2 regions of the Thermomonas sp. XSG genome follow, and region 2 is predicted to be linked to the other one. Evidence: riboswitches for the same ligand, from Rfam matches in the RefSeq annotation. Region 2 holds a riboswitch; the other holds the start of a gene.
What was found. Region 2 has a riboswitch for cobalamin ahead of ICG51_RS05655 (TonB-dependent receptor). Riboswitches for the same ligand answer to the same signal wherever they lie in the genome.

Region 1: it holds a riboswitch for cobalamin, as region 2 does, so the genes downstream of both, ICG51_RS13165 (ribonucleoside-diphosphate reductase subunit alpha) here and ICG51_RS05655 (TonB-dependent receptor) in region 2, are expected to answer to the same signal.

Annotation. Positions count from the first base shown of each region.
Region 1 covers NZ_CP061497.1:2,809,012-2,813,381, reverse strand. The annotation lists gene ICG51_RS13170 (ribonucleotide-diphosphate reductase subunit beta) at 1-608, opposite strand, end outside; gene ICG51_RS13165 (ribonucleoside-diphosphate reductase subunit alpha) at 629-2,938, opposite strand; cobalamin riboswitch at 3,209-3,448, opposite strand; gene ICG51_RS13160 (4'-phosphopantetheinyl transferase superfamily protein) at 3,465-4,172, opposite strand; gene ICG51_RS13155 (hypothetical protein) at 4,239-4,370, opposite strand, start outside.
Region 2 covers NZ_CP061497.1:1,189,722-1,194,091, reverse strand. The annotation lists gene ICG51_RS05655 (TonB-dependent receptor) at 1-1,760, opposite strand, end outside; cobalamin riboswitch at 1,886-2,115, opposite strand; gene ICG51_RS05650 (TfoX/Sxy family protein) at 2,148-2,519, opposite strand; gene ICG51_RS05645 (GAF domain-containing protein) at 2,516-3,001, opposite strand; gene ICG51_RS05640 (TMEM175 family protein) at 3,039-3,776, shown strand; gene bioD (dethiobiotin synthase) at 3,776-4,370, shown strand, end outside.

The sequences.
Region 1 (4,370 bases), 1.4 Mb from region 2:
CAGTTGGTGCCGGACGACAGCCCCGGCAGCAGCCCGCGCGAGCGGAAGTAGTAGACGTAGGCGAAGGCAGCGAAGAAGAACAGGCCCTCGATGCAGGCGGCGAAGCAGATCTGGTTGAGCAGGAACTGGCGGCGCTGCGCGCGAGTTTCGATGCGCCGCAGGTCTTGCAGTGAATCGATCCACTTGAAGCAAAACTCGGCCTTCTTCCTGATGGCCGGGATGTTCTCCACCGCCGCGAACGCCTTGAAGCGCTCTTCCGGATCGGGCAGGTAGTTGTCCAGCAACGTCAGGTAGAACTGCACATGCAGCGCCTCCTCGTACAGCTGGCGCGACAGGTACATGCGCGCTTCCGGCGCATTGAGGTGCTGGTACAGGTTCAGCACCAGGTTGTTGGAGACGATGGAATCGCCGGTGGCGAAGAACGCCACCAGCCGATGGATCAGGTGGCGGTCGGCCGGCGACATCTTTGCGTGCAGGTCGGCGATGTCGATCTGGAAGTTGATCTCGTCCACCGTCCAGCTGTTGCGGATGGCGTTGCGGTACATCTCGTAGAAGCCCGGATAGCGCATCGGGCGGAGGGTCAGCTCGAAACCGGGGTCGAGCAGCATCTGGCGGGATTGGGGGGCGTTCACTGGCAGGCCTCGCAGGCTTCCGGGTTTTCCAGCGAGCAGGCCACCGCCTGTGCAGGGCTGTAGTCGGACACGGTGGTCTTGGCGATCCTGGTGGCGGGGCGCGAGCGGAGGTAGTAGCAGGTCTTGATGCCCTGCTTCCACGCATGCATGTACATGGACGACAGCGCGCCGATGCTCGGGCTTTCCATGAACAGGTTGAGTGAAGCGGACTGATCGATGAATGCGCCGCGCTCGGCGGCCATGTCGATCAGGCTGCGCATCGGCAACTCCCACACCGTGCGGTAGACCATGCGCAGCGTCTCCGGGATCTGCGCCAGGTCCTGGATCGAGCCTTCGGCCAGCTTGATCGCATCGCGCATTTCCGCCGTCCACAGCCCCAGCTGCTTGAGCTCGGCGACCAGATAGCGGTTGACCTGCAGGAAGTCGCCGGACAGGGTTTCGCGCTTGAACAGGTTGGATACCTGCGGCTCCACGCATTCGTAGCAGCCGGCGATCGAAGCGATGGTGGCGGTGGGGGCAATCGCGATCAGCAGCGAGTTGCGCAAGCCGTGCTGCCGGATGCGTTCGCGCAGGGTGTTCCAGCGCCCTGCATGTTCCGGCGCCACGCCCCAGGCATCGAACTGCAGCTCGCCGACGGAGGCGCGGGTATCGGCGAACGAAGCATGCGCGCCACGCTCGATGGCCAATTCGCAGGAGGTGTCGAGCGCGTGGAAGTAGATCTCCTCGGCAATCCGCTTCGACAGCGCGCGCGCCGGTTCCGAGTCGAACGCCAGGCGCATGCGGAAGAACACGTCCTGCAGGCCCATGCAGCCCAGCCCCACCGGCCGCCAACGCAGGTTGCCGCGGCGGGCCGGTTCGATCGGATAGAAATTGAGGTCGATCACCCGGTCGAGCTGGCGCACCGCCAACCGCACGGTTTCGGCCAATTTCTCGAAATCGAAATCGCCATGCGCGTCCAGGTGGTGCGCGAGGTTGATCGAGCCGAGGTTGCACACCGCCGTTTCCTCGGCGCTGGTGACCTCCAGGATCTCGGTGCACAGGTTGGACAGGTGGATGACGTTGTGCGGGCGCAGGGTCTGGTTGCCGGCGCGGTTGCACTTGTCCTTGAAGGTCATCCAGCCGTTGCCGGTCTCGGCCAGCGTCCGCATCATCCGCGCGTACAGCTTGCGCGCCGGGATCGTGCGCGCCGCCTTGCCCTGCGCCTCGGCCTGCAGGTAGGCGCGCTCGAAATCCGCGCCGTACAGGTCGGTGAACTCCGGCACCGCGTGCGGATCGAACAGCGACCAGTCTTGGCCAGCCTCCACCCGCTGCATGAACAGGTCCGGCACCCAGTTGGCGAGGTTGAGATTGTGGGTGCGGCGCGCCTCGTCGCCGGCGTTGTCGCGCAGTTCCAGGAAGTCCTCGATGTCGGCATGCCAGGTTTCCAGGTAGACGCAGGCTGCGCCCTTGCGCTTGCCGCCCTGGTTGACCGCCGCCACCGACGAATCCAGCGTCTTCAGCCACGGAACAATGCCGTTGGAATGGCCGTTGGTGGAACGGATCAGCGAGCCGCGCGAACGCACCCGCGAATAACTCACGCCGATCCCGCCGCTGAACTTCGACAGCTGGGCGATCTCGCCGTAGCGCGCGTAGATCGACTCCAGCGAATCCTGCGGAGAATCCAGCAGGAAGCACGACGACAGCTGCTCATGGCGGGTGCCGGCGTTGAACAGGGTCGGGCTGGACGGCAGGTAGTCCAGGTGGCCCAGCCGCTGGTACAGCGCCAACGCTTCCGGCACGTCCTCGCTCAAGGCGCTGGCGATGCGCAGGAAGAACTGCTGCGGTGTCTCGATCACCTTGCGGGTGTGCGGGTGGCGCAGCAGGTAACGGTCGTACAGGGTGCGCAGGCCGAAATAGTCGAAACCCAGGTCCAGCGCCGGGTCGATGGCATCGTTGAGCTTGCGCGCGTTGGCCTGTACGAAGCCGAGCAGGCGGTCGTTGATCAGGCCCACTTCGTGGCCGCGGCCAACCGACTGCGAGAACGCGTGGATCTCCTGGCCGGAGACTTCCTTGGTGATGGTGTTGGCCAGCAGGCGCGCGGCCAGCCGGCCGTATTCGGGTTCTTCGCCGATCAGCAGCGCGGCGGTGCGGATCGACAGCTCGTCCAGCTCCTGCGTGGTCGCGCCGTTGTACAGGCCGGAGATGGTGCGGGTGGCGACGCGCATCGGATCCACCGCATGCAGCCCGTCGCAGCAGCGCTGGACGGCGCGCACGATCTTGTTGAGATCGACCGGCTCGGTGCTGCCGTTGCGCTTGGTCACCGCCATGGCGGTGGCGGTGGGTGGCGGGGTGAGGTCGAACGCGGGCGCGGCGGCCGGGGCTTCGGCGGGCGCTTCGGCAATCAAGGTCTGTGACATCTGGCGTCTCCATGCGGATGCACGGGCCCGGCCTGTCCCTCGCAGGCGCGGATGGCATCGGAAACGTCAGGGTGGAAGCGCGGTGTCGCACGGCCTGCGATCCGGCACGGCCTGCGTGCACGGCGACCCTGCTGCACCAGCCATCTCCCCCCGGAGATTCTTCGGCCGGCACCGCGCGGCGTGCTTCGCGCGGCTGTCGGCAGGTCTTCGGACTCGTGGATGTGGCGGGCCATGGGCCCGACCGCCTTGGTCGCCGCTTCCCAGGGCCACCGCCCCAGTGCGAATCGCGACTTCGTCTCCACCTACCGCTGCGGGGCAGTGCCGGGATTGGCGCGCCATTCCGAAAGAATGCACGCCGCACCGGCTTCCCTTTTCATCCGACAGGTTGTGCCCGCCAGAACCGACGACCCCAAGATAAGGGGGATGCCGCAGCCGGTCAATCCTGACCCTGCGAGTTCCCGACGCTCTCGGTGAAGTGCCAGCAGGCCGGCGACCCGGCCACGCCTTCGATCCGCTCCAGCCGCGTTCCGGGCGTCAGCGCCAGCGCCAGCGCGCCATTGCCGAAGCGCCAACCGAACGCTTCCGCAGCGGCCGGGCTGGCAGGCCGCGCAGTGAGCGCGCGCGCGGCGCGGGGTTGCAGGCCCGCGCCGCTACGCTTGCCGTGCGCCTCCTTCAACGTCCACAGCGCGTGGAAGACGTCGGCGCGCATCGCCGGGTCCGCGGCTTCTACGCGCTCGCATTCCTCCGGTGAGAACACGAAGCGCGCGAGCGCGTTCCAGTCGCGCACGCGCCGCGGCAGTTCGACGTCCACGCCTACCGGCGCGTCGGCCAGCGCCAGTGCCAGCCAGTTGCCGCTGTGGCTCAGCGACACCTGCAGCGGCGCGGCATCGCCATCCACCCGCAGCAGCGGCCGGCCATCCGCGTGCGCGTCCAGCGCAATCCGACCCACGTCCAGCTGCAGCCACTGCGCCGCCAGCACGCGCGCCTGCCAGTGTCCGGCCAGGAATGTGTCGCGCCGCGACGGCGAGGTGATCGCCTGCAGGCGCTGGCGCTCAGCGTCGGTCAGCCAGTCCTGCCCCTGCGCGCCCGCTTCGGCGGCGGCCACGGCAACGGGCAGCAGGTGCAGGCGGGCGGAGGGATGCATCGAAGGAAGGCGCTGGATGTCAGCCGGCGCCGCGCAGCGCGGATCCGCCGAAGCCTGCGGCGTCCATCACGAAGCGGGACCGATCCGGATGGTGGCGTGGCGCTCACGTGCGCCCCTTGCCGCGACGCAGGTCACCGGCACGTCTTCGCCCCCTGCCCGGATCTTGCCTTCCGCATGCAGGGTGTTGCCGCTTTCGAA
Region 2 (4,370 bases):
AAGCGCCAGGACACGCGGCCGTCGAGGGTGCCGTAGCCGCCGACCCGCAGGCTGTTGGAGACATCGTCCCAGCGCGCGGCTTCGCCGATGGCGGACAGGCCGAAGCCCCAGTTGCCGAACTTGCGGTCGAGGTCGATGCGGGCGCTGCGGGTGGGGCGGCGCGCCAGGCGCTTGTCGTGGTTGAAGCCGGTGCTGGCGTTGCGCGCGTCCAGCCAGCCCAGCTGGCCGCGAAGATCCCATTCGCCCAGCGCCACGCTCGCGGCCAGCTCCAGTCCGCGGATGCGCGCCTGCTCGACGTTGCCGGGCTTGCCGAGGCTGGCGTCCCAGGCGATCAGGTCATCGATGCGGGTGTGGTACGCGTTGGCCTGCACCTGCCAGCCGTCGCCGCTGCGCTGCAACGACACCTCGCTGCTGCGCGACGCCTCGGGACGCAGCAGCGGATTGCTGTAGCCGGGGTAGTACAGCTCGTTGAAGCTGGGCGCCTTGAACGCGGTGCCATGGCTGGCGGTCACGCGCCAGCCGTCGGCGATGTCCATGCCCCAAGCCAGCCCGCCGGTGAGGTGGCCGCCGAACTGGTCGTTGCGGTCACTGCGCAGCGACAGCTGCAGGTCGTGCGCGCCGAAATCGCCCTGGTACTGGGCGAACACGGCGCGGTTGCCGCGGGCGGCGGCGAACGGGGACCACGGGTCGACGATGGTGGCGCGATCCCGCAGCCAGTCGAAGCCCGCGCTCAGCAGCTGGCCCTGCGCCACGGTCAGGTCGGCCTGCAGGCTGGCGCTGTCGCGGGTGGTGGTGAAGCGGTTGCTGAAGGTGCTGCCGAGGCGGTTGTCGGAATCATCGCTGTTGCGACCCACGGTCAGCTTCAGCTGCACGTCACTGGCCGCGGCCCAGCGCACGCTGCCGCCGACGGTCTGCTGGACGATGTCGGAGTTGTCGACGTAGTCGCCGTCGTAGTCGTTGTGGCCCTCGGCGCGGGTGGCGCGGGCATCGATCTGCCAGCCATCGCTAGCGGCGAAGTCGGCGCGCAGGCTGGCGCTGCTGTTGCGGTAACCGTCGTGGTCCAGGTGCGTGCCCGGCACGATGAAGCAGCCGGCGCCGGCCCAGGTGGCCGGGTCGTAGAAACCGCGGCAGGCGTTGATGCCGTCGGTTTCCTGATGGGCGACATCCACGCCCACGCCGCCGCGCTTGCCGCGCAGGTCGACGCCGGCCGAGGCTTCGCGCAGGCCGTGGCTGCCGGCGGCGATGCGGCCGCGGCCGCGCACGCCTTCGGCCTCGCCGCGGCGGGTGAAGATCTGGATCACCCCGCCGATGGCGTCGGCGCCGTACAGCGAGGAGCGCGGGCCGCGCACGATCTCGATGCGCTCGATCTGCGCCAGCGGCAGGTCCTGCAGCATGGTCAGGCCGGAGGCCGGCGACCCCACGCGCACGCCGTCGATCAGGAACAGCGTGTGGTCGGATTCGGTGCCGCGCAGGAACAGCGTGGACAGCTTGCCCAGCCCGCCCTGGTTGACCAGGGTGATGCCGGCGCGGCCGCGCAGCAGCTCCGGCAGCGAGCGCGCGCTGCTGGCGTCGATCTGCGCGCGGTCGATCACCTCCACCGCCGCCAGCGCGGCGTCGGCGGTGCTGGCGGTGCGGGTGGCGGTGACGACGACCTTGTCGAGATCGGTGGCATCGTCGCCATGCGCCGATGCCAGGCCGGGCAGCGCCAGTGCGAGCGCCAGCGGGCTGAGACGGAAAACGGTATCGCGATGGAACTTCATGTTCGGGACTCTCCGGCGCGCACGCCCGCGCGCCCTGGGATGGTGGGCGACGGCAAACGCAGAGGACAACCACGGACACAGGCGGACGCAGGCGCACGCGCGGGGCCGCGCGACGCCCTCCGCATCGCCATCAGACTGCCTGGGGCCGGTCTCCGGGCTCGCGCGCGGCGCATCCCTCGCGGGATGTTCCCCTCCGGCGCCTTCCCATGCGCATGCACAGTGGCCGATGCCGGAGTTGTCGCGCTTACCGTTGCGGGGGCAGCGCCGGACTGGAGGCGCCTTCGCGCTTCGTCACCGGCTTCCCGTTTCAACCCGCGGAGCATTCCGCAAGGTCACCTCAAGCGCGGGCATTGTAGCCTGCCGCCGCGGCCGGACCCTTGCCTTGGGTCAATCGGCGGAGCCGCCGTGGCGGTCGTCGTCGAACAGCGCGAACGCCGGCGCCGCCGCTTCCTCATGATGGGTGGTGGTCACCGGCGCCGCGGCGGGCCGTCCGCGCGGCGGCGGCAGCAGCGCGATGGCGGCTTCGGCGGCCTGCACCAGTTCGTTGCGGCGCGCCTCTGTCACCTCCTGCCAATGGCAGTCCAGCAGCGCGCCTTCCAGCGCGTACAGCAGGTTGAGGCTGGGTTTGAAGCCGGCCCGGCGCACCTTCATGTAGGCGCCGACGGCACCGGCTTCGGACAGGTCTTCCAGCGTGCGCAACCCGACCTGGCGCAGCCATGCCGCGGACTTGGGGCCGATGTTGCGCAGCTTCACGTTCATCCAAGCGATTCCAAGTACGCCCGGGCGATCGCTTCCAGGCCATGCTGGTCTTCAACGGAAAAACGCGCGGGGATCGGACTGTCGATGTCGAACACGCCCAGCAGCGCATCGCCCTGGTACAGCGGGACCACCAGCTCGGAGCGGCTGGCCGAATCGCAGGCGATGTGGCCGGGGAACGCGTCCACGTCTTCCACCCGCTGGGTGGCGCGGGTGCTGGCGGCGGCGCCGCACACGCCCTTGGACAGCGGGATACGCACGCAGGCGGGCAGGCCCTGGAAGGGGCCCACCACCAGTTCGGTGCCGTCGAAGAAGTAGAAGCCGACCCAGTTGAGGTCGGGCAGCGCGTGGTAGACCAGCGCGGACAGGTTGGCGGCGTTGGCGGTGCGGTCGCGCTCGCCGTGCAGCAGCGCGCGCGCCTGCTCCAGCAGCTGGGCGTACTGTTCCGGCTTGCTGCCGGTGAGTGTGGTGGCGGAAAAACTCATGCGCCGAGTCTAGCAGCGCGCACGCTATGCTGGCGGCATGAGCGAACCCCCCTCCTTGCGGCGCATGCCCGACGGTTTCCTCGAGCGCGGCGAGCAGGTGACGCGGCTGGAAGCCTTCGTGGACGCCGCCTTTGCCTTCGCCGTCACCTTGCTGGTGATTTCGCTGGATGCGATTCCGGACAGCATCCCGGCCCTGATCGAGGCACTCAAGGGCATTCCGGCGTTCGCCGCATCGTTCGCGCAGATCGCGTTCTTCTGGTATTCGCATGCGAGCTGGAGCCGGCGTTACGGCATGAATGACGGTGCCGGTGTCTGGCTGAGCCTGCTGCTGGTGTTCCTGGTGCTGGTCTATGTGTATCCGCTGAAGATCGTGTTCGGCGCGCTGTTCTACTGGATCAGTGGCGGCTGGTTCCCGACGCCGGTGCAGTTGGCTTCCGTGGGCGACCTGCGGGCGATGTTCTCCATCTACGGATTGGCCTACGCCACGCTGGCCGGCAGCATGCTGGCGCTGTACGCGCATGCGTGGCGCAGGCGTCAAGCATTGCAGCTGGACGCGGAAGAGACGGTGCGCACGTATGGCTACGCCGCCAGCTGGGGCTGGAGCGTGCTGGTGGCGCTGCTGTCCATCGCGGTGGCGGTGGGATTGCCGGGCCGCATCACGCCGTGGCTCGCCGGTGCGCCCGGCATGGTGTATGCGCTGATGTCGTTCTCGCCGCTCATCGCCAAGGCGGCCATGCGCCGCGCGCGGTCACGATGCGCGGCAGGCATCGCCTGATGTTTTCGATCTACGTCACCGGCACCGATACCGGCATCGGCAAGACCTTCACCAGTTGCGCGTTGCTGCATGCATTGCGGGGCCAAGGCCTGCGCGCAGTAGGCATGAAGCCGGTGGCCAGCGGCTGCGAGCGCATCGACGGCGCGTGGCAGAACGAGGATGCGCTGGCCTTGCAGGCGGCGGGCGAGGCCGGCATCGCCTATGCCGACATCAATCCGTTCGCGCTGGAACATCCGCTGGCGCCGGAACTGGCGGCGCGCGATGCCGGGGTCGAGGTAGCCTTGCCGCCACTCCTCGATGCGCATGCGCGGCTGGCGTCGCGCAGTGATGCGGTGGTCGTCGAGGGCGTGGGCGGTTGGGCCGCGCCGCTGTCGGCATCGCTGATGCAGGCCGACCTGGTGCGCGCGCTGCGGCTGCCGGTGGTGCTTGTCGTCGGGCTGCGGCTGGGCTGCCTCAACCATGCGTTGCTCAGCGCGCACGCGATTGCTGCCGATGGGTTGCATCTTGCCGGCTGGATCGGTTCGCACGTCGATCCGGCGATGGAGCGCGTCGAAGACAATCTGGCGATGCTGCGCGAACGCCTGCCGGCGTCGT